3 regions of the Rouxiella badensis genome follow, and region 1 is predicted to be linked to each of the others. Evidence: predicted binding sites of a transcription regulator. Region 1 holds the regulator's gene; each other region holds the start of a gene.
What was found. Region 1 encodes PurR, which represses purine synthesis genes. Its sites were predicted from a motif close to CANGCAAACGTTTGCNTG; they were not measured.
Positions count from the first base shown of each region.

Region 2: the regulator PurR is predicted to act here: its motif matches at 3,330-3,347, upstream of purE (5-(carboxyamino)imidazole ribonucleotide mutase).
Region 3: the regulator PurR is predicted to act here: its motif matches at 3,762-3,779, upstream of O1V65_RS12100 (amino acid aminotransferase).

Region 1 covers NZ_CP114062.1:2,308,356-2,318,467, forward strand. Annotated here, with positions in the region: gene O1V65_RS10640 (FUSC family protein) at 1-279, shown strand, start outside; gene O1V65_RS10645 (aldo/keto reductase) at 296-1,192, opposite strand; gene O1V65_RS10650 (DUF1289 domain-containing protein) at 1,268-1,507, opposite strand; gene nemA (alkene reductase) at 1,712-2,803, shown strand; gene gloA (lactoylglutathione lyase) at 2,935-3,342, shown strand; gene rnt (ribonuclease T) at 3,470-4,132, shown strand; gene O1V65_RS10670 (Grx4 family monothiol glutaredoxin) at 4,217-4,564, opposite strand; gene O1V65_RS10675 (C40 family peptidase) at 5,042-5,953, shown strand; gene cydH (cytochrome bd-I oxidase subunit CydH) at 6,097-6,186, opposite strand; gene purR (HTH-type transcriptional repressor PurR) at 6,522-7,547, shown strand; gene punR (DNA-binding transcriptional activator PunR) at 7,596-8,498, opposite strand; gene punC (purine nucleoside transporter PunC) at 8,668-9,867, shown strand.
Region 2 covers NZ_CP114062.1:2,996,499-3,006,610, forward strand. Annotated here, with positions in the region: gene cysS (cysteine--tRNA ligase) at 1-1,096, opposite strand, end outside; gene ppiB (peptidylprolyl isomerase B) at 1,396-1,890, shown strand; gene lpxH (UDP-2,3-diacylglucosamine diphosphatase) at 1,902-2,624, shown strand; gene O1V65_RS13900 (MiaE family protein) at 2,635-3,246, opposite strand; gene purE (5-(carboxyamino)imidazole ribonucleotide mutase) at 3,450-3,959, shown strand; gene purK (5-(carboxyamino)imidazole ribonucleotide synthase) at 3,956-5,020, shown strand; partial or broken gene O1V65_RS13915 (acyltransferase family protein) at 5,352-6,287, shown strand; gene O1V65_RS13920 (SGNH hydrolase domain-containing protein) at 6,426-7,169, shown strand; gene ybbP (putative ABC transporter permease subunit YbbP) at 7,224-9,656, opposite strand; gene ybbA (putative ABC transporter ATP-binding protein YbbA) at 9,653-10,112, opposite strand, start outside.
Region 3 covers NZ_CP114062.1:2,598,363-2,608,474, forward strand. Annotated here, with positions in the region: gene pncB (nicotinate phosphoribosyltransferase) at 1-385, shown strand, start outside; gene asnS (asparagine--tRNA ligase) at 753-2,153, shown strand; gene ompC (porin OmpC) at 2,455-3,546, shown strand; gene O1V65_RS12100 (amino acid aminotransferase) at 3,844-5,034, shown strand; gene O1V65_RS12105 (MBL fold metallo-hydrolase) at 5,109-5,735, opposite strand; gene mepK (peptidoglycan L,D-endopeptidase MepK) at 5,792-6,346, opposite strand; gene ldtD (L,D-transpeptidase) at 6,543-8,399, opposite strand; gene mukB (chromosome partition protein MukB) at 8,751-10,112, opposite strand, start outside.

The DNA.
Region 1 (10,112 bases):
GAAACGCGGTCAAATCCGCTGTCAAAGGTGCGTGACGTGTGCATTCACTGTCTGAAGGGGATTATGACCGAGCGGGGCGTGAGTCATCCGAAGCTTGATGCCAGCCTAAACGAGTTGCAGCGCATCAGCGAAGCGTTGTCGAAGCACCCCGATGCCTCGGCGCGCGAACTGGCGGGTGTCATCTGGCGACTTTACTGTTCGCTGTCGCAGCTGCAGTCGGCTATCAATATAGAAGACGTGGCGGCAGGCGCGTCTGAGCCTGCCGGTAAACCGGCCTGAGGCCGGTTATTTTGCCTCAGGGAACATCGTATCCCAGTGCAGCCTTGCGTATGCGGAACCACTGCTGGCGGTTAATGTCCAGCGACAATGCCTTCCACGCCGAGGCGATACGCTCAATCTTGCCGCTGCCAAGGATCGGTAACGGACGTGACGGCAGACGCATGATCCAGGCATAGACCACTTGATCAATGGTCTCTGCGCCTGTCTCTTCTGCTACTTTCTGCAGTTCATCCCGCAGCGGTTGATATTGTGGATCATTGAAAAGACCCCCGCCTCCCAGACAAGACCAGGCCATCGGCTTGATCCGCAATTGCTGGCATTGATCCAGCGTGCCGTCGAGGATGGCCGGCTGATGAATCGGCGAAATCTCGACCTGATTGGTCACCAGCGAAAACGGCAGGCGCGATTGCAGCAGGGTAAACTGCGCCGGGGTAAAGTTGGAGACACCAAAATACTTCACCTTGCCGCTCTGATGCAGGGCAGTGAACGCCTCGGCGGTTTCGTCTGCGTTCATCAACGGGTCCGGACGATGAATCAGCAGCAGATCGAGGCTGTCAGTATGTAAATTTTTCAGCGAACGTTCGGCCTGCGCAATAACGTAAGCTTTATCGGTAATGTAATGGCCGATCGGATTACCTGGAGCGGCGGTGGTTGAGATCCCGCATTTGCTCACCAGCTGCAGCTTGTCACGCAGCGAGGGGTTGAGCTTCAGCGCCTCACCAAAGGCGGCCTCGCATTGGTAATTGCCGTAGATATCCGCGTGATCGACGGTGGTTATGCCAAGTTCAACGTGTTGATCGATAAACGCCAGCAGCTGTTGCGGCGTCATGCCCCACTCCATCAAACGCCAATAGCCGCAAATCATTGAGGAAAATTCCGGCCCCTGCGGCGCAATACGCGTGCGTTGTTCCATTGTGTATTCCTTTTCTCATTATGGTCGGCCAAGCATAGCCTGTTTTATGAATTTTTCATTGATTTGAAAGGGGAATTAAAACAGTGAGGGCTGTTCGGGAGCCGGATCGTCAGCGGCCCTGGCAGCGCGTTTTAGCCGCAGGAAGCGCTGGTGGCACAGGCGCAATACGTGGCGCTTTTCGGTATCGTTCATGCTCATCCAGCCAAAACGCTCCTCACGACTGCGAAAACAGCCGCGACAATAGCCGTTGGGCCCGGACTCGCACACGCCGCGGCAGGGACTGGGAATGTCGAAAAACTCGAGCTGCTGAGCCAAAATTACTCCGCGCTAACCGGTGGATGGAGAGAAAACAGGTAAAGATGCTGATATTTTATACCAAAAATCTGCAAAGGTGACATCTCGACGTAGCAAAATGAGCTGTGGAGCAAAGCCTCAGGTTGACCTAGACTGACTGGTCTATTAACGTGAGCCAAGAATGATTCATCATCCCATCTCATTATTGTTTCAGGAGATAGTTACATGACCAAGCTCTTCACGCCCCTGGTAGTCGGGCATAAAACCCTGCCAAATCGCGTATTTATGGCACCGTTAACCCGTCTGCGCAGCATCGAGCCGGGGGATATCCCTACCCCGCTGATGGGCGAATACTACGCCCAGCGCCATAGCTCCGGCCTGATTATCACCGAAGCGACGCAGGTCTCCTTCCAGGCGAAAGGCTATGCCGGTGCACCGGGTCTGCACACGCCGGAACAAACCGCCGCCTGGAAAAAAATTGTTGCCGGTGTGCACGCGAAAGACGGGCACATTGCCGTCCAGCTATGGCACGTAGGCCGTATTTCGCACACCAGCCTACAGCCAAATCAGCAGCCGCCGGTTGCGCCTTCCGCCATTGCGGCCGGGACCCGTACTAGCCTGCGCGACGAAAACGGCAATGCCGTCCGCGAAGAGTGCTCGACGCCGCGTGCGCTGGAAACCGCTGAAATCCCGGGGATCGTTAACGACTTCCGCCAGGCAGCAGCCAATTCGCGTGAGGCCGGTTTCGACTACATCGAGCTGCACGCGGCGCACGGCTATTTGCTGCACCAGTTCATCTCTCCGGCTTCTAACAAACGCGAAGACCAGTACGGCGGCAGCATTGAAAATCGCGCTCGCCTAACGCTGGAAGTGGTCGATGCCGCCGTTGCTGAAATCGGCGCCGACCGTGTAGGCATTCGCATCTCGCCGCTGGGCCCATTCAACGGTCTGGACAACGGCGAAGATCAGGAGTCAGCAGCGCTCTACCTGCTCGATGAGCTGAACAAGCGTGGTCTTGCGTATCTGCATATCTCGGAACCCGACTGGGCCGGCGGCAAGCCTTATACCGAGTCGTTCCGCAAAGCGATTCGCGAGCACTATAAAGGTGTCATCGTGGGTGCCGGTGCATATACCGCCGAGAAAGCCGAAGAGCTTATTGCGAAGGGCTACATCGACGCCGTAGCGTTTGGCCGCAGCTATATCGCCAACCCGGATCTGGTTGAGCGTCTGAAAAACCATGCTCCGCTCAACGAGCCGAAGCCAGAAACCTTCTACGGCGGCGGCGCACAAGGCTACACCGACTATCCTACGCTGTAAGTTGCCTCAAAACAGTCTCTAAGCCCGCCAGTGCTTAGAGACTGCTCAGTCGGGATGTCTCTTAAAGACAAAGCGATAGCATTGAGTTAGTCTAGTATTCAATATGTTTTAACTGGCAATCAGAGGAAATTATGCGTTTACTTCACACCATGATCCGCGTTGGCGACATGCAGCGCTCAATCAAGTTTTATACTGAAGTACTGGGCATGAAAGTGCTGCGTACCAGTCAGAATAAAGAATACAAATACGATTTGGCGTTTGTCGGTTATGAAGACGAAAGCGAAGGGGCGGTCATCGAACTGACCTATAACTATGGCGTAGAGAGCTACGACCACGGCACCGCATTCGGCCATCTGGCGCTGGGCGTTGACGACGTTGCGCAAACCTGTGAAGACATTCGCAAAGCAGGCGGCAAAGTGGTGCGTGAAGCAGGCCCGGTTAAAGGTGGTACCACGGTCATCGCCTTCGTTGAAGATCCAGACGGCTACAAAATCGAGCTCATCGAATCTAAACATGCAGGTCAGGGACTGGGTAACTAATCCCGTCTCACCGGTAACTTAAAGGGCGCAATCGAGGCGCCCTTTCTTGCTTTTTATTCTCTCCTCCTGCATCTGGCCTGAAAATTTGCCATAATGCGCGCTGAATTCGTTTAAAGATAAGATACCAATGGCTGACAAAAGTGACATTAACGCCCTGAAAGGTCGTTTCCGCGGGTTTTATCCTGTGGTAATTGATGTAGAAACCGCCGGGTTTAATGCCCAGACCGACGCCCTGCTTGAAATCGCCGCCGTGACGCTGAAAATGGACGAAGACGGCTGGCTGCAAAACGATGAAACGCTGCATTTTCACGTTGAGCCTTTCGAAGGATCGATTTTGCATCCTGAGGCACTGGCATTTAACGGTATCGACCCGACTAACCCTCTGCGTGGCGCAGTTAGCGAATACGACGCGCTACACGCCATTTTCAAGGCAATCCGTAAGGGGATGAAGGAGCAGGACTGCAATCGCGCGATTATCGTTGCGCACAATGCCAATTTCGACCACAGCTTCTTGATGGCCGCCGCCGAGCGCGCGGGCCTGAAACGTAATCCGTTCCACCCTTTTGCCACCTTCGACACGGCAGCGTTGAGCGGCCTGGTGCTTGGACAAACTGTGCTGGCCAAAGCCTGCATCAGCGCGGGTATCGTTTTCGACAGTTCTCAGGCGCACTCGGCGCTTTATGACACCGAGCAAACCGCTGCGTTGTTTTGCGAGCTGGTAAACCGCTGGAAACGCCTCGGTGGCTGGCCGTTGCCTATTGCTGAAGAAGAGAGCGTTGAAGAGAAATAAATTCTTCTCGTTAAGATAAATAGTAAGACATAAAAAAAGAGCGGCTACGATAGCCGCTCTTTTTATTTCAAGAGTCGAAGCCGATTATTCTGGCTGCTCTTCCTGAGATTTATATTTCTCAGCCGTTTCTTTGATCAGCTGCTGCAGTTCGCCACGCTGATACATTTCGATAACGATATCGCAGCCGCCGACCAGCTCACCGTCAACCCACAGCTGTGGGAAGGTCGGCCAGTTGGCGAATTTTGGCATTTCTGCACGGATATCCGGGTTTTGCAGGATATCGACGTAAGCGAAACGCTCGCCGCAGGCAGACAGCGCCTGAACGGCCTGAGCAGAGAAACCGCAGCTTGGCAGCTTTGGAGAGCCTTTCATATAAAGAAGAATCGGGTTCTCGGAAATCTGCTGTTGAATTTTTTCAATAGTAGTGGTCATTTTCTTGCTTCCTCAAGCCATTAATTGGCTGTCACGGTCATTACTTAAATCGGAAAAAACCTGATCAACTGTCTGCCATTGTAACGAGAGCAGCCCTCGGATAAAAACGCCATTTTTTGTGAGGTCTTTAGCGCACAAAAAGGCCTTTAATTGATGCATCCCTGTAATGTCGGTGATAGTATCCCTGATTGTCAAAACAGTGCAAAAATAAAGATTCATATAGAATAACATTTTTATTCTGTGACTTTAACCCAAACGATCCCAAAGGGATCTTTTAGGTAACGTGAGTTTAACCCTCTGAATCCTGGTTATTTTTTCGGCGCTATAGCTCATATTTTGCCCAGAAAAAAAGTTATTAACTTTTACTCACAATATGAATTAGAATCGAAGCAATTCGTGCTGTTTTGTCTCCCGCTTTTCGGGAATACTGGGACATCTTTTGATGTTTAACTTCGGCCTAATATTGGTAGCGACGCCATGCGTTTAATGTTTACGCTTTTTGTGCTGCTGTTTACCCAGCTCTTTTTGAATTTGGCGAATGCTTCGCCAAGTCATCGCGTCTCCGCCAAACAGGCCGAAACGCACGTAAGCCAGGCAAAGCCTGATGAGCGACGAAAGCGAAAGGTCGTCGCGAGAAGCAATAGAAAGACCAAGACTGTTCCGGTGAAAGAACAATCGAAAGCCAAAGAACACAGCAGGACGAAAGAGAAAGTGCACGGGAAGGCGAAAGTCGAGCACAAGCATCCTACCAGCACTAAACTCGTCAGGCACAAGGCCGAGAAGCCAACCGCTTCCAGGCTCGCAAGACACAAGGCAGAGAACTCGAAGAAAGAGATAAACTCGATTAGCCGTTCTCTGGCTGCTACCACTAACGTGGTCTGTGCGAAAGAAGGCAAAAAAGCCTACGGACGACACCGAAAGCATAAAACAAAAGAAGATACCTGCACCCCGTTAACGCTGAGTGCAGCGCACAAGAAAAAGTATTTGCATGCTAAAGAAACCGCGATGAACAAGCTGATGCACCAGGTCGGCAAACCTTATCGCTGGGGTGGAACCTCCCCGAATACTGGTTTCGACTGTAGTGGCCTGGTTTATTACGCGTACAAAGATTTAATGCGTATTAAAATGCCTCGCACCGCCAATGAGATGTACCATTTGCGCGATGCGGCCCCGGTTCCACGCGGTGAGCTTGAGTCTGGTGATTTAGTGTTCTTTAGAATTACTAAACGCGGCGCGGCGGACCACGTAGGTGTTTATCTCGGCAACGGTAAGTTTATTCAGTCACCGCGCTCTGGAGAAGACATCAAAATTAGTTATCTGGCAGATAACTACTGGCAAGACCACTACGTTGGTGCTCGCCGGGTCATGACGCCGAAAACGATTCGTTAAATAATGATTTCTCGCTTAACACCTGTGAATAGCATTTAACGAATGGTTTAAGCCTACCCCCTCTCGAGCGGGCGGTAAAATAGAAAAGGGCGATTTCTTTGATAAGAAATCGCCCTTTTTCGTTTCTGCCTGACGGCAAAAGATCAGTGCATGACGGCGGTAAAGCTGAATGCCACGATCGTCACCAGTGCGCACACCACGGTTATCAATGAGTATTTCAGATTGGTATCCACATAGACTCCTTGCCGGATAGAAGATTAAAAACCCTATATTTTATAAGCCTAAATATTTTGCGCGCTTTGCGTAAAAACGTCTACCGATCGTGCACCGATTTGCGCAACTTATCGCGAAAGCGCAAATTTGGCTTTCCCTTTCTTGAGATATAAGAGAAAATTAGCGGTTACCACGCTGTGTGCCCGGTCGGCGTTGTCCGACGCATCTTTCAGGATTCCTGAAACCACCCAACGAATTAACTGCTTAAAATGATTTATGCAGTTGAATGCACGCAGGCAAACGATTAACAAAAAACTAACGTGCTGAAAAGGGTTAGTTCAGGAGTGATTTTTACATGGCCACGATTAAAGATGTCGCTAAGCGCGCTGGTGTTTCGACTACAACGGTGTCGCACGTCATCAATAAAACCCGTTTCGTCGCCGAAGAAACTAAAGCTGCGGTTCGCGCAGCCATTAAAGATTTGCACTATTCCCCGAGCGCCGTCGCGCGTAGCCTGAAGGTGAATAACACCAAGTCCATCGGCCTGCTGGCCACCTCGAGTGAGGCGCCCTACTTCGCCGAAGTCATTGAAGCCGTTGAGAACAGCTGCTTCGCGAAGGGCTACACGCTTATCCTGTGTAACTCGCACAATAATCTGGAAAAGCAGAAAGCCTATCTGGCAATGCTTGCGCAAAAGCGCGTCGACGGCCTGCTGGTGATGTGCGCCGAGTATCCGGCCGAGCTGCTTGCCATGCTCGAGGAGTACCGTTCAATCCCGATGGTGGTGATGGACTGGGGCGAAGCGCAGAACGACTTTACCGACTCGATTATTGATAACGCCTTCGAGGGCGGATATCTGGCGGGTCGTTACCTGGTTGAACGCGGGCATCGCGACATTGGCGCCATTCCCGGTCAGCTGAACCGCAACACCGGCGGCGGTCGCTATCGCGGTTTCCTGAAAGCGATGAATGAAGCCAATATTGCCGTGCGTGATGAATGGGTGGTTCAGGGTGATTTCGAACCTGAATCAGGCTATCAGGCAATGCAAAAGATCCTCAACCAGAAGCAGCGACCGACGGCAGTGTTCTGCGGCGGTGACGTGATGGCGATGGGCGCGATTTGCGCAGCCGACGAAATGGGCCTGCGCGTTCCTCAGGATATTTCGGTCATTGGTTATGACAACGTGCGCAACGCGCGCTACTTCTCTCCAGCACTCACCACGGTACACCAGCCGAAAGAGCGCCTGGGCGAGATGGCCTTTACCATGTTGCTCGACCGCATTATTAGCAAGCGCGAAGTGCAGCAGACCATCGAGGTGAAACCCAAGCTGGTTGAACGCCGCTCCGTGGCCGACGGTCCTTTCCGCGACTATCGTCGTTAATTCTCGCTTTTCTGCGCTCCTCTCACGCCCGCCTTCGCGGGCGTGAGGCTATCTCAGCCATTCTTGATTCAGCGTTTCACTGTCCCCGAGATACTCCAACAACCAGTCTAGCGCCGGGGAATGATTTCGCTGGTCCCACGTCAGACAACACGGGCTTTCCGGAAACACGTTGGCAAGATTAAGCACTGCCAACCTTTGTTGCGCAATCCACGGCGCAACCCTATGTACTGGCAGCATGCCAACGCAGAGCCCTTCACAAAGGCAATCAATGGCGCAGGTCCAGTCCGGCACGACCAGACGACGCTGGTTGTCCAGCGTCCAGGTGTCGCGTTTGGGCAAATTTCTGGAGGTATCCTCTATACACAGCGCCGGATAAGGCCTCAGCGCATCATCGTCCAACGCCCTATTTTGTGCTGCCAGCGGATGCGTGGCGCTGACCACACAGTGCCAGGGTAAAGTCCCCATGTCCCTAAAGCTGAAACGCCCGCCGACCGGCACCGCGCTGGTGGCACCGATGGCGACGTCTGCACGATCATCGGCCAGCGCGTCCCAAACGCCGTTGAACACCTCTCCTTGAATCAATAACTCGGTGTCGGGGAAAGCGCGATAAAAATCGACCACCAGCTGCCGTATGCGATCGGGTTTTACTATTCGGTCGACCGCCACACGTAGCTGCCCGCTCCAGCCGTTGGCGACCTGCTGACACTGGCGACGCGTGGATAGCATTTTTTTGATAAGCACTCGGGCTTCATCAACGAAAAGGCGACCTGCGGGCGTCAATTCTACGTCGCGATGTCGGCGTTCAAACAGGGGGACCGCCAGCCATTCTTCGAGCTGTCGAATCTGATAGCTAATCGCTGACGGAACGCGATTGAGCTCAAGCGCTGCGGCAGTGAAGCTGCCGTTTCGCGCGACAGCGTCGACGACTTCGAGTGAATATTCAGACCACATAGGCACCGCCTTTTGTCGGGATGATCATTGCAACTCTCTGCTTTCAAATATTTTAATCACATGGTGCAAATATTAACGTTTCACAATCCGCAAGCCAAGCGGATACACTGCGCCACTGGCTTCACCCTACGAAATATTTAACTGCTTTTTTGAATTATAAGAGAACATCATGAAACCCTCATTTGGCTTTTTACTCTATCTGGCCGGGCTGAGCATGCTCGGATTTCTGGCGACCGACATGTATCTCCCGGCCTTTGGCAGCATGCAGGAGAGTCTGGATACCTCGGCCAGCGGAATAAGCGCTAGCCTGAGTATCTTCCTGGCTGGCTTCGCCGTGGCGCAGCTGTTCTGGGGTCCCCTTTCCGACCGCTTTGGCCGTAAACCTATTTTATTAACCGGACTGTCGCTGTTCGCCGTAGGCTGTCTGGGCATGATCTGGGTGCAAAACACCGAGCTGCTCCTGGCGCTGCGCTTTGTTCAGGCTATTGGGGTTTGTGCCGCGGCGGTAAGCTGGCAGGCGCTGGTGGTTGACCGCTATGCGTCTGACGTAGCGAAACGCACCTTTGCCAGCATCATGCCGTTGGTAGCACTTTCTCCTGCCCTCGCCCCATTAGTCGGCGCATGGGTACTGAATCATTTCAACTGGCGAGTCATCTTTGCCCTGCTGCTGGTGATAAGCGCCCTGCTGCTGTTCTTCACGCTGACGCTGAAAGAAACGAAAAAGTCTGTTGCCGAAAAAGCGCAGGCAAAAAGCGGTGTCACCGAGATGCTCAGCTCGCCGGTTTATAGCGGTAACGTACTGATTTACAGCGCCAGTTCGGCCGGCTTTTTTGCCTGGCTGACCGGTTCCCCCTTTATTCTAAGTGAAATGGGCTACGGACCTTCTGCGATTGGTTTGAGCTATGTCCCTCAAACTATTGCATTTTTATTAGGGGGTTACGGCTGTAGGATGATTATCAATAAAATTGATGGGGTTCGTCTGCTGCCCTGGCTTTTATTAGGCTATGCTATTAGCGTTATATCGCTTTATCTGGTTGCGACGTTAACTCAGGCTACGCTGGTAAGTTTGTTAGTGCCGTTCTGTTTAATGGCGCTGGTAAACGGTGCCTGTTATCCCATTGTCGTAGCAAATGCATTAATGCCATTTCCTGCTAATACAGGAAAGGCTGCCGCGTTGCAGAATACATTACAGTTAGGACTTTGCTTTTTAAGTAGCATGATGGTGTCGGCATTTATATCCCAGCCATTATTCTCGACGGTGACCGTTATGCTTACGACGGTGGTGCTGGTGGGAATGGGATACTTTATTTTGACGCGTTCAGCGAATAAGCAGAAGTCTGGACATCCAGAAGCAAAGCATGCTAACTAGTTAATATAATACCGTTATGTTACAATAACTTGAAGAATATGTTCGCCTGTTGCGATTTACAGTTGAGAATGCGCGCAGGCGAGCTTATACTCAATTCAACATAAGAAAATAACACTTTTACAAAACTTTTATCACAAGTAACTTTTGTGCGCGCGAATCGCGTCACATTTATTAGTGCAAGGATGATTCACCGCGGCGTATTACGCCTGGTGTCCTTCGTATTTTCCCTCTGTTCATAGTCATAT
Region 2 (10,112 bases), 690 kb from region 1:
TATCGCGAGCCATATCAAACAGCACTGAATAAGCCTCTGGAGTATTGAAATCGTCGTCCATTGCCGAACGGAAACGAGCCTCAAACTCTTCCCCACCCGCAGGTTGCGCATTGGCATCTGTACCGCGCAGTGCGGTGTAAAGGCGTTCCATTGATGAACGCGCAAGCTTGAGGTTCTCTTCGCTGTAGTTCAGCTGGCTGCGGTAATGGCCAGACATCAGGAAGTAACGCACGCTTTCGGCGTCGTAATACTTGAGAACGTCACGCACGGTAAAGAAGTTATCCAATGATTTGGACATCTTTTCGCGGTCAATCATCACCATACCCGAGTGCATCCAGGTATTGACGTAAGGACCATCGTGCGCACAGCAAGACTGGGCAATTTCGTTTTCGTGGTGCGGGAACATCAGGTCGGAACCGCCGCCGTGAATATCAAAATGGGTGCCCAGCTGTTTGCAGTTCATCGCCGAACATTCGATATGCCAGCCCGGACGGCCGTTGCCCCACGGTGAATTCCAGCTCGGTTCGCCCTCTTTGGACATTTTCCACAGCACGAAGTCCATCGGGTTACGCTTGACATCGGCGACTTCGACGCGAGCTCCAGCCTGCAACTGGTCAAGATCCTGACGCGACAGGATGCCGTAATCAGCATCGCTTTCAACGGAGAACATCACGTCACCATTGACGGCAACGTAGGCATGATCGCGGTCGATCAGGCGCTGAACCAGTTCAACGATCTCGGCAATGTGATGCGTCGCGCGCGGTTCGAGATCGGGAGGAAGGATCCCTAACGCCTCGAAATCAGCATGCATTTCAGCAATCATGCGATCGGTAAGATCGTTAAAACCTTCGCCATTTTCAGCAGCACGTCTAATGATTTTGTCGTCGATGTCGGTGATATTACGCACATATTTAAGCGCATAACCGGAATAACGCAGGTAGCGAGCCACGACGTCGAAAGAGACAAAAGTACGGCCATGCCCAATGTGACAGAGGTCGTAAACGGTAATCCCACACACGTACATACCGACTTTTCCGGCATGAATTGGTTTAAATTCCTCTTTTTGGCGACTCAGGGTGTTAAAAATCTTCAGCATCGAGCTATTCCAATTGTGTTGTGGGTAAATTACTTAAAATGCAAAAAACGTGCGTGTGATAATAATGCTCATAATATAACGAAAAGCCCGCTACCGAAACGGTATAAGCCGCTCATCAACATATTGACGCATTCTATTGTTATAACATAACAAATTAAACAGCATCCAGGCGCTTTGCCGCACCTTATATTAGCGGCCAGCGAGCAAGAAGCTGACGGCTACTTTTGAGTTATGGTATAAGAAAAGGCTATAGTACTGCCTCATTATGAGTAAACACTAACAAAAGCAGGATGATTATTATGGTCACTTTTCACACCAATCACGGCGACATCGTTATCAACACCTTTGCTGACAAAGCGCCAGTCACCGTTGAAAACTTCCTGAACTATTGCCGTAAAGGGTTCTACGACAACACAATTTTCCACCGTGTCATTAACGGCTTCATGATCCAGGGCGGCGGTTTCGAGCCAGGCATGAATCAGAAAAACACCGACGCACCTATCAAAAACGAAGCGAACAACGGTCTGAAAAACACCCGTGGTACGCTGGCAATGGCGCGCACTAACGATCCACATTCTGCAACTGCTCAGTTCTTTATCAACGTTGTTGATAACGATTTCCTGAACTTCAGCGGCCAGAACGCACAGGGTTGGGGCTATTGCGTATTCGCAGAAGTGACCGACGGTCTGGATGTTGTAGAAAAAATCAAAGCAGTTAAAACCGGTCGCAGCGGTATGCACCAGGACGTTCCAGTAGAAGACGTGATCATCAAAAGCGTTACCGTTAGCGAATAACGCACGCAGGAATGACAACGTTTTTTATCGCAGATATCCATCTTTGCGCACAGGAACCGGCAATCACTGCCGGTTTTCTGCGTTTTTTGCGGGAGGTTGCCCCGCAGGCCGAGGCGCTCTATATTCTGGGCGATTTGTTTGAAGCCTGGATTGGCGACGACGATCCCCAGCCTTTACACGCAGAAATCTCTCGTGCACTCAATCAATTACATCAACAGGGCGTACCCTGCTTTTTCATTCACGGCAATCGGGATTTTTTGCTGGGCCGACGTTTTGCCCGCGACAGCCTGATGACGCTGCTGCCTGAAGAGAAGGTGCTGGAACTTTACGGCCGCAGAGTGCTTATCCTGCACGGTGATACGCTGTGTACTGATGACGTGGGCTATCAAAAGTTTCGCAAAAAAGTGCATAACCCACTGATTCAAAAAATATTCTTAATGCTTCCGCTCAAATGGCGTTTGGCGATTGCCGCCAAAATGCGGGCGGGGAGCAAGGCGTCGAACGGCCATAAAGACATGAGCATCATGGACGTCAACCCTCAGGCCGTCGTGCAGCAAATGCAGGCCCACGGCGTTGAATGGATGATCCATGGCCACACGCATCGGCCCGCCATTCATCCGGTCGAGCTGGGCAAAACCCTGGGTCATCGTGCCGTGCTCGGGGCATGGCACGAAGAAGGTTCAATGGTGAAGGTCACGCCCGAAGGCGTAGAACTCGTCACCTTCCCATTTTAACCGGTAAAGATTAAGCCGGTACTCCGCTGTGAAAACGGAACTGTTGGTCTGGTGACAGAATCAGTTCCGCCTCTACCCTGCCTAACTCCTCGACGCGATCGCTGATGTCCACTCCAGCATACTGCTGCGCCAGTGACAGATAATCCTGGAAATGACGCGCTTCGGAACGCAACAGTGAGGTGTAGAATCGCGACAGCGTTTCATCAAGATGCGGGGCAATCTTGGCAAAACGCTCGCACGAGCGCGCTTCGATGTATGCACCAATAATCAGTCTGTCGACCAGAAGATTCAGCTCATCGTGATGGCGTGAATGTTTGAGCAAGCCATTGGCGTAGCGAGATGGCGTAAGAACCTCATAATTTATGCCGCGCTTTTGCATAATATCCACCACCTGCTCGAAATGGTGCAGTTCTTCGCGCGCGAGACGTGCTGCGCAAAACAGCAGTTCGGTGCGGTCAAGATAGCGGGTCATCAAACTCATCGCCGAGGCGGCGGCTTTCTTTTCGCAGTTGGCGTGGTCGATCAGCATAATTTCCTGATTAACCAAGGCAACGTCTACCCAACGTGCCGGGGTTTCGCAGTGCAGAAAGTCATTGATCGGAGCCAGTAAATCTTCAGTCATGGCGATAATTCCAGGTAAAGTCTGTGAAATTTGTTATCCCTTGATTATATGCGCAAAGTCATCGCAGTTGCAGCAATGCTGGCTACGCAACCGTTTTCCTTGCGGATTTGCCGTGCTATTATTTGCGCCCTCTCGGTCAGGTAATCATTCATGTTTACGCCGCTACCTGACAACGCTTGCATAATCACAGGAGCTTTACAGGCATGACATCCAACGTTACCCCGGCAAAAATCGCTATCGTCATGGGGTCTAAAAGTGACTGGGCTACCATGCAGTTCGCTGCTGACGTCCTCACAACGCTGAATATTCCTTTTCATGTCGAGATTGTCTCCGCTCACCGCACGCCGGACAAACTGTTCAGCTTTGCCGAGCAGGCGTCTGAAAAAGGTCTGGATGTAATCATCGCCGGTGCCGGTGGCGCTGCACACCTTCCGGGCATGATTGCTGCAAAAACGCTGGTTCCTGTCCTCGGGGTGCCGGTACAGAGCGCGGCACTGAGCGGCGTTGACAGCCTTTATTCCATCGTGCAGATGCCACGCGGTATCCCGGTCGGTACGCTGGCGATTGGTAAAGCGGGTGCGGCTAACGCAGCCCTGCTGGCGGCTCAGATTCTGGCGCTACACGACACGCGCATCGCAGAGGCTCTCGCCGCCTGGCGTAAAGAGCAAACCGACGAAGTGCTGAACAATCCCGATCCGCGGGAGGAAGCATGAAGCCGGTCTGCGTACTTGGAAACGGCCAGTTAGGCCGCATGCTGCGTCAGGCAGGTGAGCCGCTGGGCATCGCCGTTTATCCGGTTGGGATTGACGCAGAGCCTGAAGCCGTTCCTTTCCAGAATAGCGTGATCACTGCCGAAGTTGAACGCTGGCCAGAAACCGCGCTGACTCGCGAACTGGCGAGCCATACCGGCTTTGTAAACCGCGACATTTTCCCGCGTCTGGCCGACCGCCTGACGCAAAAACAGCTGCTCGACCAGCTGGGTCTGGCAACGGCCCCGTGGCAACTGCTGGCTGACGCCTCAGAGTGGAACAGCATCTACGCGAACATAGGCGAGTTGGCTATCGTTAAGCGCCGCATTGGCGGTTACGACGGTCGTGGCCAATGGCGCTTCCGCCAGGGCGAAGAAACCGCTCTGCCAGAGGACTGCTACGGCGAGTGCATCGTTGAGCAAGGCATCAATTTTTCGGGTGAAGTCTCGCTGGTTGGTGCTCGCAGCCATGACGGCAAGACGGTGTTTTACCCGCTGACTCACAACCTGCATCAGGACGGCATTTTGCGCACTAGCGTCGCATTGCCGACACCGAACGCTGCCCAGCAGCAACAGGCTGAGTCCATGCTTGCCGCGATTATGAACGAGCTTGGCTACGTCGGCGTCATGGCGATGGAGTGCTTCGTGGTTGCGGAAGGTCTGTTGATTAACGAACTGGCGCCTCGCGTGCACAACAGCGGCCACTGGACGCAAAATGGCGCGTCTATCAGCCAGTTTGAGCTACATCTGCGCGCTATCCTCGACCTGCCGCTGCCAACCCCGGTTGTCAGTACGCCGTCGGTGATGGTTAACCTGATTGGCACCGATGTAAACAACGAGTGGCTGAGCCAGCCGCTGGTGAATCTGCACTGGTACGAGAAAGAAGTCAGAGCCGGTCGCAAGGTTGGGCACCTCAACCTCAACGACGCCAATCCCCTGTTGCTGAAGGATAATTTGCAGGCGCTGGTTCCCATGCTGCCCGCCGAATATGCCAGCGGCATCGCCTGGGCGCTTGAGAAGCTTTAGTTTAGCTGAACAATAAAATTGGAAGTCGCGACTCCTCTAGGGGCAGTGAGCTAACGCAAGCTGCCCTTTTCTCTTTGAAAATTAGCATTATTTTTATCTCCCCTCCGCTTATCCCCAACGATAATTAGCACACTCTCAAAAAAATCACGTCTTAATCCTAAACTTTTACTACTCTTATTTTTGGGATAAAGAGGGTTGAGACTTTTCCGAATAATTCAGGCGCACAAAGAGGCATCTGAAATCGCAAAGCAATTTCTATTTTGACGTTTTTTCTTGTAACCCGGGAAGTGGTTTGATTTTTAAATAAAAATTAAATAACAGGAAAATGCTGATGTTTAGATTAGACATAAATGCCCTGCGATTTATCGCGGTGGCATCAGTTGTTCTGTTCCACTTTCAAATTAATTTTCTGCCGGGCGGCTATGCGGGGGTCGACGTTTTCTTTGTAATCTCAGGCTATCTCATGAACGAGATAATCTCCAGACAACCCGTCACACTGTCTTCATCTATCTGATTTTATAAGAAAAGATTCAAAAGGATATATCCCGCGCTGCTGGCAGCCGTCACACTTTATGCAATTATTCTCTTGATAATCAGCCCTCCCAACAGCTTCAAGGATTCTTTTAAAGAGATCGTCCCTGCACTGACATTTACCTCTAATATTTTTTATCTGAAAACCGCGTCGGGCTATTTCTCCAATGCCGCTGACTTTTACTTCCTGCTGCATACCTGGTCGCTGGGTGTAGAATTCCAGTTTTATCTCTGCCTGCCAATATTTTTATTTATTGTTCAGAAGCTGAGAGTCAAGAAGGTGCTTGCCTATGCGTTGATCACCGCAGCGTCATTGGTGTTATGCATTCTGATAGCAAAAAGCCACCCTCAGGCAAACTTCTATCTCCTGCCTACCCGAGCCTGGGAGCTTTTTCTCGGCGCAATGGCATCCAGCATAAAGTGGGAAAATAAATATAAAAAGACCACGGAAATCGTTTGTCTGGTCTTAATTGTCGGCTTCGTTTTAACCTATAAAGAAACAGCCTTCTGGCCCAGCTATCCGACGCTTATCCCTGCTATCGCCACTGCCCTTATTCTGCATGCCGGCGTCAAAAATGAGCAAGTACTGCTAAAAAATCATTACATCCAAAAGATTGGTAAATGGTCTTATTCTATTTATCTGGTTCATTGGCCTATTGTTTCGCTTTTTTATACCAATAACATTGCTTTCTCATTGGCGAATCAGCTTATTGGCATCGCAGTGTCCATATTCCTCGGATACCTGTCTTATGAATTAGTCGAACAGAAGGTTAGATTCTCATGGCTCAAAACCCCGACGGCGGCCATCTGTATTGTGGCGCTGTTCTTTGGGCTTTCATCGGCATCAGTTTCCAGCCAATGGTTGAGCAAAGACGTGGTCTCACTGGATAAATACAGTAACTACATCACCACTGACGCAGGTAAAACGCAGTTTGGGCAGTTGCCGGCACTGTGCTTTATTGAGGGTAGCAATTTGGATTTCAACTATAAGGCCTGCGTTCCAGATAACCAAAAAGGCAAAACCATTTTGTTGCTCGGCGACAGTCACGCCGCTGAATTTTCAGCAGCATTGAAGAAGGAATATAAGAACGATACCGTTCTTCAGGTCACTGCCGCAGGCTGTCCGGCGATTATCGATTCCGTGGGTTCATCACCCTGCGTCAATCTGATGAATTACGCGTTCAATAAACTCATCCCATCGAGAAAAATAGACGCAATTATCGTGGCAAGCGACTGGTATAACTTCCACACCTATAACGACATCAATAAAGGCATTGAGAAGACCCAGCTTTATCTACAGAAGTTCACGCCAAACGTTTATTTCATCACCCAAACCAAACACTTTAAACCCACCGTCTATCGCTTATTGCAAATTCATGGCAAAACGGCGGATATCAATAGTCTGAGAGAGCGTGACACCGAGGAAACCTATAACGACATGAGAACGCTCTCATCCATTGACCATATCAAGTTCTTTGATCTTTATAACTATGGCTGCCAAGGCAAGCAGTGCGTCTTTGTGAAGGATAATACCGTTCCGATGTTCTTCGACGATAACCACTATAACTACGAATGGACGCGCGAGATAGTGCACGACGTGATAGCAAAAAATATCTAGAGGCGTTTACCGGCGTGGAAAACCACGCCGGTAGTTTTCGTCAAGGTATGACAATCAGCCCTGATAACTGCGGAACAAGGCTTTGCCGCGTAAGAGTCTAATCCCCAGCCAGCCGCCGCACAGCGATAGCAGCACCGCACTCAGGAGAGGCACCGACCACCACAGGACCATATTTGGCTGCCACGGGAAGTCGAAGACTTTACGCTGCAGCAGCCAAAGCGCAGCCTCGGCGCCCACTGCGGCGGCTATGCCTGCGACTAATCCCAGCACCGCGAACTCACACCACAGCGTACTGCGCAGCAGTTTTTTGCTGGCTCCCAGCGTACGGTAAACCACCAGCTCCTGACGGCGCTGACGCATACCGACCTGAATCTGCGCCAGCAACAGCAGCCCGCCACAGAGGATGACCAGGATAACCATCACCTCAAGCGCGCGGCTAACCTGCTGAAGCACATCACCAATCTGGCGCAGGATTGAGCCGATATCCAGCAGGCTTAGCGTCGGGAACTGTCTGTTTAGCTCCACCAGCAGCTGTCCGTTTTCCTGATAATGGAAACTGGTTAGCCAGCTTTGCGGCTGCGCATCGAGCGCGCCCGGCGGGAAGATAAAGTAGAAATTAGGCCGCAGGCTGTCCCAATCGACCTTACGCAGGCTGGTAACTTTGGCACTGAAATCCTGCGTATCGCCGCTAAAGGTCACGGTATCGCCCAGCTTGATGTTCAGACGCTCGGCGATGCCCTGATCGATAGACACCTCACCCGCTTTCGGCGGGCCCTCGCCGGAAATCACCTGATTATGCGACGGCAGTCCCTGCATCCAGGTAAGGTTTAATTCACGGTCCAGCGCCTCACGCCCTGCATCACCCGGGTGGACAAGGTCAGTCGCATCCTGCTGGTTAATTTTGGTGAGCCTGACCCGCACGATAGGGTAGAACGTATCCGGCTCAACCTTGTGCTGGCGCAGGAAGTCAGTCACCTGCGGCACCTGCTCCCTGGTGATATTTAGCAGGAAATAGTTAGGACTATCAGGCGGCAGCTGCTGCTGCCATTGGCTGAGCAGGTCACCTCGCAGTACCAGCAGGAGCGACAGCAGCATGAATGACATCGAAAACGCGGCCAGCTGACTCAGCGTTACCCAGGGTTGGCGCAACAGCCTATTGATAGCCAACCGCAGGCCAAGATGGCTAACGGTCAAGCGGCGAAGGACAAGCAGGCTGAACCAGCCAATCCCCCCCAGCAGCAGTGAGAGCACCACAATACCGCCCAACAGCGCCCAAAGCAGAGAACTGTTGCCAACCAGCGCGACCAGCAGTCCAACCACCACCAAAATAATCACCGGCAGGAAATAGCGCAGCGGCCAGACATTGGCGACGACGTCCTGCCTCAACACACGCAGCGGCAGCGTCGCCGACAGCTGGCGGTAAGGCCGCAGGCCCACCAGCAGCGAAATAATGACCAATGCCCCCATCGACCACACCCACGGCCAGAGACCCGCAGGGGGTAATTTTGAGGGTAACACCGGCGCCAGCATTTTCATTAACAGGGCCTCAAAGCCCAGCCCGATAATACTGCCCGCTATCGCCGCCAACACTAAAACGGCGACCCATTGCCCAATAATCAATTTTTGCAGCGCACGTCGCCCTGCTCCAAGCGTTTTCAGCACCGCCACCAAATCGTAACGACTGCGGCAGTAATGGTTCATCGAGACCGCAACCGCGGCAATCGACAGCATTAGCGTCAGCAGCGCTGACAGGGTGAGGAATTGCTGCGAACGTTGCAGAGAACGGCTCAACGCCCCGTCAGACTCTTCCATGCCATACCAGCGCTGGTCCGGGCGCAATAGCCCCTTCACCGCTTCGCCGTAGGTTGCAATATTCTGCGCCGAACCGGCAAACATATAACGGTAGGTCAAACGGCTGCCAGGCTGAATCGCACCGGTTTTAGGTACGTCCTGCAAATTCATGATAACTCTCGGCGCGGTCTGGAACGGGTTAAACCCGGAGTCAGGCTCCTGATTAATCACCGCCGCAATACGCAGCGTGGTATCGCCAACGTCGAGGTTGTCTCCGACCTTCAGATTCAGCAACGCCAGCAGTCGAGGCGCAACCAGCACAGTGCCCGGCTGCGGCTTGACGCCCGGAGGCTGGGTGTCGAGATTGCCGTACAGCGGATACGCCAGATCGGTCGCCTTGACCGACGCCAGCTGCGGCGTATTACCGGCAAAGGTCATGGTCATGAACGACAGCTGGCGGCTGACCTTCAGCCCCTGCTGCTGCGCGTCCTGGATCCAGGCTTCGGTAATCGGCCTGGCGGACTCCAACACACGGTCACCGGCAATAAAGTCTCGGCTTTGCTCACTCAGCCCTTTGTCCATACGGTCACTGATGCTGCCAAGTGCCAATACGCAGGCCACGGCCAGCGTTAATGAGAGCCAGACAATCAGCAGCGAGGGCGATCGCCATTCACGCCAAAACCAACGCCAAATCATGCATCCTCCCACAATTTTCCGTCACGCAGTCGCAGGCGCCTCTGACAGCGCGCGGCAAGTTGCTCATCATGGGTAACCAAAATCAGCGTGGTGTGATTATCGCGGTTAAACGAGAACAGCAGGTCGGCGATGCGTTCGCCGGTATGACGGTCAAGATTTCCGGTCGGTTCATCGGCGAAAAGCAGTTTAGGCTTGCCGATAAAGGCGCGCGCCAGCGCAACGCGCTGCTGCTCACCGCCGGAAAGCTGCGCCGGCAGATGATGTAAACGCTCGCCAAGGCCCAGCTGTTTCAACAATTGCACCGCTTGTTCGCGGCTGCTGGCGTCGGTTTCTCCACGCAGCAACGCCGGAAGCTGCACATTTTCGAGGGCGTTCAGGGTCGGTACCAGCATGAACGACTGGAAGACAAAACCGACATTTTTGGCACGCAGCGCCGCACGCCTTTCTTCATTTAGC
Region 3 (10,112 bases), 290 kb from region 1:
TGCCAACGCCTATCAGGGTCTGCGCCACGACTCTGGTGATCCGTTTGAATGGGGTGAAAAAGCCATCGCCCATTATCAAACGCTGGGTATTGACCCCATGACCAAGACGCTGGTGTTCTCCGATAACCTGGATCTCGATAAAGCGCTGGATTTGTATCGTCACTTCCACACGCGGATTAAACTTATTTTCGGTATTGGTACCCGCCTGACCTGTAATATTCCGCAGGTCAAACCGCTGAATATTGTTATCAAGCTGGTGCAGTGCAACGGCAAGCCGGTGGCCAAGCTGTCCGACAGCCCGGGTAAAACCATTTGTCAGGACAAGGCTTTTGTGAAGGCGTTGCGTAAAGCTTTCGATCTGCCGCTGGTGAAGAAAGCCTCCTAATCATCCGCACTGCTTTTGCATTTCCGTCTTCCCCTCCCACAGGTGGGGGAAGACGCGAAAGAACGTCAATTGAGGTTCCTGCGTCCTCTTCTCTTCATCTATATCCTCTTCTCTCCTTATATATAGAAAGAAAAGCGCAATGAGCGATTTTTTCGCCACTTTCACCCTCTCAGGTTTTGCCGTGTTTAAACTAATCGCGGTAATGGCACAAATGTTGCGGTCGCAGGGCGATTTCTGCTTGTGTCCTGAAAAAGGCTAAGTAACATAGCAAAACCCTTTCGTTTAAGGTGTGTGGCTTTTTCATACAGGTTTTTTATACATATTTAAAACCATCGGTATCATCAGAACTATTTTAAGAGAGAAATCTATGAGCGTTGTGCCTGTAGTCGACGTACTGCAAGGCCGTGCTGCGGTTGACAGTGAAGTCACCGTACGCGGTTGGGTACGTACCCGGAGAGATTCAAAAGCTGGCATCTCCTTCGTCGCCGTTTATGACGGCTCCTGCTTTAATCCGTTACAGGCCGTCGTTAATAATTCTTTGCCTAATTATCAGGATGAAGTACTGCGCCTGACCACCGGCTGTTCTGTTGAAGTCACCGGTACCGTAGTGGCATCTCCTGGCGAAGGCCAGAGCTTCGAACTACAGGCAACGGCAATCAAGGTCGTTGGCTGGGTTGACGATCCTGATACTTACCCGATGGCGGCAAAACGTCACAGCATCGAATATCTGCGCGAAGTAGCTCACCTCCGTCCGCGCACCAACCTCATTGGTGCCGTTGCGCGCGTTCGCAACACCCTGTCGCAGGCGATTCACCGTTTCTATCATGAAAACGGCTACTTCTGGGTTTCGACTCCGCTGATCACCGCTTCAGATACCGAAGGTGCAGGCGAGATGTTCCGCGTTTCAACGCTGGACCTGCAAAACCTGCCGCTTACCGACAAAGGCGAGGTTGATTTCAATGAAGATTTCTTCGGTAAAGAAGCCTTCTTAACCGTCTCTGGACAGCTGAACGGTGAGACCTACGCCTGTGCGTTGTCCAAGGTTTACACCTTCGGCCCAACCTTCCGCGCAGAAAACTCCAATACCAGCCGCCACCTTGCCGAGTTCTGGATGGTTGAGCCGGAAGTGGCTTTTGCCACTCTCGACGACATCGCCTCACTGGCTGAGAGCATGCTGAAGTATGTTTTCCAAGCCGTTTTGGATGAAAGAGCGGACGATATGGCATTTTTCGCAGAACGCGTAGACAAAGATGCTGTTTCACGCCTTGAACGATTTGTAACCTCAGATTTCGCGCAAGTTGACTATACCGATGCTGTTAAAATTCTGATCGAATCCGGTCAGAAATTCGAAAATGAAGTCTCCTGGGGCGTCGATCTCTCTTCTGAGCACGAGCGTTACCTTGCCGAGAAACATTTTAAAGCGCCGGTTGTGGTTAAAAATTACCCTAAAGATATCAAAGCCTTCTATATGCGCATGAACGATGACGGTAAAACCGTTGCCGCCATGGACGTTCTGGCTCCGGGAATTGGCGAAATTATCGGCGGTTCTCAGCGTGAAGAAAGGCTAGATGTGCTGGACGCTCGACTTGAAGAAATGGGCCTGAATAAGGAAGATTACTGGTGGTATCGCGATCTTCGTCGCTATGGCACCGTACCTCACGCTGGTTTCGGTTTAGGCTTTGAGCGTCTGGTTGCTTACGTCACCGGCGTGCAAAACGTGCGTGACGTTATCCCATTCCCACGTACTCCGCGTAACGCAACATTCTAATTATTTAAGAGTTATTAATTTAACAACTTTAGATACAAATCTAAGGCCAGCGATGCTGGCCTTAGCTATTTTTAAACGTAGATCCCTGTCACAAAGTTCCCTAAATTTAATATTTAGTAACACATTTTTTCTTACTGAAACATAATTAGGTGTTTAGTAGCATTTTCGATGTAGATTAAGCTCACCCTCAATGGAACACTGCGTTCAGACACAGGAGACACCAAACTATCAACAATAGTTCTGTAAATTATTGTAGGCAGTGGCAAGGTGTCCAAATAACTCCAATGAGGGTAATAAAATAATGATGAAGCGCAACATTCTTGCAGTGGTAATTCCAGCCTTGTTAGCTGCTGGCGCAGCTAACGCAGCCGAAATCTATAACAAAGACGGCAACAAGCTGGATCTGTACGGTAAAGTCGACGGTCTGCATTACTTCTCTGACGATTCAAGCAACGATGGTGATGAGACTTACGTTCGTTTCGGCTTTAAAGGCGAAACGAAAATCAACGACAACATCACCGGTTACGGCCAGTGGGAATACAACGTTCAGGCTAACAATTCAGAAGGCAATGACGCACAGGACGGCAACAAAACGCGTCTGGGCTTCGCTGGTCTGAAATTCAACGAATACGGTTCATTCGACTATGGTCGTAACTATGGTCTGATGTATGACACCATCGGCTGGACCGATATGATGCCAGAATACGGCGGCGACTCTGGTTACTCAGACGGTTACCTGTCTGGTCGTTCTACTGGTGTTGCAACTTACCGTAACCACAACTTCTTTGGTCTGGTTGACGGTTGGGACTTCGCCGTTCAGTACCAGGGCAAAAATGACCGTACCGGCGACGACGTTCTGCGCGGCAACGGTGACGGCTACGCGCTGTCAACCTCTTACACCTCTTCAATGGGTCTGGGAATCGTAGGTTCCTGGTCTGAGTCTAACCGTACCGATGCTCAGAAAGCATTGACCTACGGCGAAGACAAAAACAAAGCACGCAGCTGGGGTACCGCGGTTAAGTATGATGCGAACAACATCTACATCGCTGCTCTCTACACCGAAACTCGCGATGCGGCTCGTATCACCAACAACAACCTGACCACTGATAACGACGGTTTCGCTAACAAAGCGGTGACCACTGAAGTTATCGCTCAGTACCAGTTCGACTTCGGCCTGCGTCCGTCTATCGCCTACGTTCAGTCTAAAGGCAAAGACATCGAAGGTATCGGCGATGCTGACCTGTACAAATACTACGAAGTTGGCGCAACTTACTACTTCAACAAAAACATGTCTACCTACGTTGACTACAAAATCAACCGTCTGGACGACAACAACCCACTGGGTCTGGCAACCGACGACGTTGTTGCCCTGGGTCTGGTATACCAGTTCTAATTTAGCCTAAACGCAACGCCTTCGGGCAAAGCAACAGGTTAAAGAAACAGGCAGAGCTTCGGCTCTGCCTTTTTTATGTCGCACCGTATTTGCTTTCTTCCTTTATAAATGCGCCGTTCTTCGCGGTAAATTCTCATCGCTTATGCCCTTTTTGTTGTCCAGTTTCATCAGAAACTTTAATGCTGAAGCCCTGCTCACAACTCTGCTTTCTTTTTCTCGCAAACGGTTGGCAAAGAATAAATCTGGCGGTAACCTGAACGCCTCTTTCTGTTGATAACAGGTCATGGAAGTATCCAAATGTTTGAAAAAATCACTGCCGCACCCGCTGATCCGATCCTGGGTCTAACCGATCTTTTCCGCGCTGACGATCGTCAGAATAAAATCAACTTGGGGATTGGTGTCTACAAAGACGAAACAGGTAAGACGCCGGTTCTGGCCAGTGTTAAAAAGGCCGAACAATTCCTGCTGGAAAACGAGACTACTAAAACCTATTTAAGCATTGACGGTCTACCCGATTTCGCTCATTGCACTCAAGAGTTGCTCTTTGGCGCTGACAGCGAGATAATTCGCGACAAACGTGCACGCACGGCTCAAACGCCGGGCGGTACGGGCGCACTGCGCATTGCGGCTGATTTCGTGGCCACGCAGACCACCGCGACACGCGTCTGGATAAGTAACCCAAGCTGGCCTAACCACGTCGGCGTGTTTTCTTCGGCAGGCCTCGAAGTCGCTGAATACAATTACTACGATGCACAAAAACACGCACTGGACTTCGACGGCATGCTGAAAAGCCTGAGTGAAGCCAAGGCGGGCGACATCGTGCTGTTCCACGGCTGCTGTCATAACCCGACCGGCATCGATCCTACCGTCGATCAATGGAAACAGTTGGCGGATCTTTCCGTGGCTAACGGCTGGTTGCCCCTGTTTGACTTCGCGTATCAGGGGTTCGCTAAAGGTCTGGAAGAAGATGCTCAGGGCCTGCGTATTTTCGCCGCCAAGCATGACGAGCTGCTGGTTGCCAGCTCCTATTCCAAAAACTTCGGCCTGTACAACGAACGTGTCGGCGCCTTCACGCTGGTAACCCGCGATGCAGAAAACGCAGACCGCGCATTCAGCCAAGTGAAATCGGTTATCCGCACCAACTATTCCAACCCGCCGGCGCACGGAGCTTCCGTGGTTGCGACCATATTGGGTAACCCTGCTCTGCGTGCACAGTGGGAGCAAGAGTTGAGCGACATGCGTCAGCGTATTCATCGTATGCGCCAACTGTTTGTGACGACCTTGCAGGAAAAAGGCGCGAAGCAGGACTTCAGCTTTATCATCGAGCAGAACGGCATGTTCTCCTTCAGCGGCCTGACCAAAGATCAGGTACTGCGCCTGCGTTCCGAATTTGGGGTGTATGCGGTGAATTCCGGGCGTATCAACGTAGCCGGTATCACGCTAGACAATATGGCGCCGCTGTGCGAAGCCATCGTCGCTGTGCTGTAAGCGATTTTTAGACACTAAAAAAGCCAGCCGGTGACGCCGAGCTGGCTTTTTTTATGCATTATCGTCGAGACGTTTTAAAGAAACGGGTTGTTCAGTCTTTCATAGCCCAGCGTCGACATTGGGCCATGCCCCGGTAGGAAAACAATATCATCCCCCAGCGGCAGCAGTTTGGTTTTGATCGAGTTAATTAAGTCTTCATGGTTGCCACGCGGGAAATCGCTGCGCCCCACGCCACCTTTGAAAATCACATCTCCCGAGACGGCAAATTTGGCCGCCTGGTTAATAAAGACGATGTGTCCCGGCGTGTGTCCCGGACATTCGAGTACGGTCAGTTTTTCTTCACCCACCTTCACCACGTCGCCTTCTTCGAGCCAGACGTCCGGCGTCAACGCGTCGCAGTGCTCGAGACCAAACATGCGGCTTTGTTCCGGCAGGCCAGCCAACAGGAACTGATCTTCTTTGTGAGGACCGACAATCGGCACCTGATAATAAGCGGCTAATTCTGCGGCAGCGCCAACGTGATCGAGGTGTCCGTGAGTTAACAGTACCTGAGTCAACGTTACGCCCAATGCGGCAACTTCAGCTTTGATCTTTTCGGCGTCGCCGCCGGGGTCGACCAGCGCGGCCTCATTGGTTTTAGGGCAGGAGATAACCGAACAGTTCTGGCTGAAAGCCGTAACAGGAATAATGTGATATTTCATAGGGCTCCACAATAATCTGGCCTAAAAATAGGCCAGATTAGATATTACGCACAGGATCAGGACCAGCTTCGATTGGGTCCAGTATCGATGTGCACAAAGTCACTTCGTGGATAATATCCTACACCACCCATCCGCATTTTTAATGCTGCTTTGCGGATATTTGCCAATTCAACGCCCTCAATGTGGAAATCCATCGCTCTGCCCAGCGTGTGATAGCTGTGTTTGGCGACGCCACTGCCCGGCTTGCGCAGCATATTATTGGTCGCCAACGTACGATAGCCCGAAACGAGCTGTACGGGTTTGTTGGTGCCAAGCGCAATCTGGAGACGATAGAGGTGATCGAACAGTTGAGGGTCGATGTTTTTAACCTGACCGCCAGCACGATAATCGCGGAACAAATGATTCAGTCGTGCCAACTCGTCCCTGTTGTATTGCTTACCATCAAAAAACTCAGTTTTGAGGGTTTCACCAGTGTGGAGGTTGTTAATCACCAAAACACGAGGTCTTGGTGTGGCAAGCATGGCAAATGCATCGTTTGGGAGCATCGCCATACCCATGGCAGCACCGCCAAGTGCCAGCCATTTTCGACGATATTTATCTATTTGGTCCATGTAAACGTAATTACCCGATAGCTATATCTAAGAGAAGGTTGTAATAAAGGGCCAATTTCTGACCCCTCGCAACCATAACCGCCTTGATTAGGTGAGTCAACCGGACAAAACAGGCTTTGAGAAGCCTGATTTCGCCGGATGTCTCAGGGTCAGGTCGGTATTTCAGACAGTTATCAGGTTAAAATTACTGCATTTATTACAGCAATTTTTCGGCTTGTGATGAGATTTGCGCGCCAGATCGCGCGGTGGAATCATAATTGTAAATATCTGTTCTAAACTGCGGCTTACCATCTTCTGAGACCCAAGCCGTTAAATAGAACAATTTAACCGGTATATGATGCCTAATTGGCACGAATGTCGTGCTTCCGCCCTTCACTGTCGACGAAATTCTTGCATCATTCCAGCCCGTGTCCTGCAACAGCATATTGGCCAGCTCAGAGGCCTTATTGACGCGCACGCAGCCCGAACTCAGGGCACGGACATCACGCTGGAACAGATTATGATTCGGCGTATCGTGGAGATATATCGAATCTGAACTCGGCATGTTGAACTTGTAACGACCCAGCGCACTCATCGAGCCCGCCTGCTGGCGCACACGATACGGGAAGTGGTCAGGTGAGATCATGCTCCAGTTAATGGTAGAAGGATCGACCACCTCGGCGTCATTGCTCCAGCCGGACAACAGCGTAAATCCGTGCTTTTGCAGATATCCCGGGTCACGCATCAGCTTCGGCACAATGTCTTCCCGCACCAGCGAGGTCGGCACATTCCACGGCGGATTCAGCACCACGTTGCTTAGCACGCTACTCATCAGCGGCGTTTTACGGCTCGGACGGCCAACGATGACGCGAGACGTCAGTACTTCACTGCCGTTCAAATAGTATTTCAGCGAATAGTTGGGAATGTTCACCATGATGCCAGTGTTTACATCACCCGGCAGAATGCGCAGACGCTGGATATTTAGCGCCAGCAGCGTCGCACGGATCCGCGGTGAGGCGTTAAGCCATTGGCGCGTGCTCGGCCCGATAACACCGTCTGGCTCCAGGCCTTGCCACTTCTGGAAACGTTTCACGGCCTCCACCAGCTGCGGCGTATAAATGTTGTCGGAAATCACCACAGGTGCGGCCGTTGCCGTTGTCGTGCTGCCCTGCGGCGCATCAGGCGTCGGAGCGGGTAATACGTCATGCACCGACGTGGCTGACGGACTTACCGCCGGGGTCGGTTTCTGGGTTTTTTCGGCCGTTTCGTCTACCGAGAAATCCTCAACGTTATTATTGGTCGGATTTTGGGCGATAGTTTCTGCAGTAGGCGCAGGCGTAGAGTTATCGGTGACGTCGATCATCGACGCACTGCGAGACAGGATCTGGCGCAGCGCAGGCACATCATTGCTCACCTGCCCCGGACGCAGACTTGCCGGGCTGGTCATCTGCGGCCAGGCTTGAGTATCCGCCAGCAGGTGCTTCAGCGCGGCATGCATCTTTTTATACTGCGGATGCTGCGGTTCTAGCGTGGTCACAAAGTGCTCGGTGGTGCCATGACGCACCGCCAGCTGCCACTGATTAATCACGGTCAACGGTGGCGTGGTCATCTTGTACGGCGTATTGCTGTATAGCCAGTTGCTGCCGTTAATCTCGACCCCGCTGGTAAACTGCAGATAACCGAGCATGGCATCTGAGAGCACCACGTCACGTGACATACCGGTGACTCTTGGGTCGGTCAACCATCTTACCCATTGGGTAAACTGCGGCTGAATGCCGGAAAGGGCCACCTCAGCCAGCTGCTGCTGGAACTGATGGACCGCCTCCCGATCTTGCCACAGGGGCTGCATATGATTGGCGGCGTAGAGCGACGCCAGCGTAGAAAGGTAAAGCGGCTTCACACCCGCTGGCAGCTCGGCCTGCAGTTGACTAAAGCTTTGCACGCTGGATAGCGTGGTGGTTCGGACCGGCATTCTTGGTACAGCCGCATAGCTCTGGGTTAATGGGGCAATACTCGCTGCCAATAAACTACTGGCCACCAGCACCCTGAGAGACTCTTTACGCTTAAGCATCATCCCCTGCCTCACTTAAATACCACGATGAAATAACTGCCGGAATACTCAAGCAAACTGCCCATAGATTAAGTATATAGACAGAATCTTAACTTTGCTCAGGTCGACAAGATAATTGCCTCCTCAGTCATAAGAAGACTCTATGTTACTGGCTGGGCGAATTAAAGCCTTACACCCTGCTTTATTATTTCAACCTGGTTGAATGTTTAAAAAAACGACAATAAAAACAAAAAGCCTCAACCCATATTATTTGGTCGAGGCTTTTATTTGAGCAATGATTTTGCTGCTTTTTTTTGCGAGTAAATGTTGCAACCGGGGAGCAACAATATTGCAAATAAGCGTTACAGACGATAATTAGCCTTCAGCGGCTATATTCGCCTCACTATTTTCAATAGCCGGAAGTTCTGCCGCAAAACCTCTCAGACCGACCACGTGAACGTGCTCGGTATTCTGGAAGACTTTACGCACCAGTTTATAAGTGGTGCCTTTTTCAGGGCTGATATTTTCCGGTGCTGCGATAATAAGCTGCATCTGCAAACGGTCGCACAGCTCGAATAACGTGGCGATGGATTTAGCATCCAGACGCGCGGCTTCATCGAGGAACAGCAGACGACAAGGAGAAATATCCTTACCGCGCAGGCGGCTCGATTCGTCTTCCCAGCTCTGCACCACCATCACCAGAATGGACATCCCAGTACCGATAGCCTCACCGGTCGACAGCGCGCCGCTCTCTGCACGCAACCAGCCATCGGAACCACGGTTAACTTCCACTTCCATCTCGAGATAGTTACGGTAGTCCAGCAGCTCTTCACCGATGGTCTGCGGCGTACGCTGCCCCATATCAATCTGCGGATTCAGACGCTGATACAGCTTCGCCAGCGCCTCGGAGAAGGTCAGACGATTGCTGGTGAACAGGTCCTGATGCTGCTCCTGCTGTTCAGACAATACGTCGAGCAGGCCAGAATGCGCCTCCCGCACGTTGACGTTCAGACGTACGCTCTTCACCTGTCCGAAGGCCACGGCCTGCAGACCCTGGTTCAGCATGCGAATACGGTTCTGTTCGCGCTGAATAGTTTTGCGGATGATGTTCGCCACGCTCTTCGAGCTAATGGCCAGCTGCTGTTCGCGGGCAGTCAGCTCTTCGGTCAGGCGGCCCAGTTCAATTTCCATCTGTTCGATGGCTTCGACCGGGTCGTCGGTGCGGATAATATCCTGACGGATACGCTCACGCAGGTGCTGATACACCGCGATATAGAACTGAATCTTGCGCTCAGGGCGTTTCGGGTCTTCGGACAAACGCAGCACGTCGCGCAGGTGTTCGTTGTCAGAAACGGCGAGGCGCAGCGCACCCAGCGATTTATCCGACATAGAACGCAGCTCGTCGCCGTTCATATAAGCCAGCTCACGACGGTGCAGACGGCGCTCAACGCCATTGTCTTTCACCAGACGCATTACCGCACACCATCCCGCTTTCGAGGTGACAACCTGCTCGCGGCTCTGATGATAATCGCGTTCAAGCTTGCGCAGTTTCTTCTGCAGATTGTCCATCTCGGCTTCACAGAAGGTAATCTGTTTCTCGAGCTGATTGCAGCGGGCACGGTTGGTACTGAGTGACTGATGCAGCTCATCGCGACGCGCACGGGCGCGCGCTTCGGCGTTAGGGTCGGCCTGCACGCCGATGTCCTGTAGTTCCTGGCTCAACTCTTTAAGCATGTC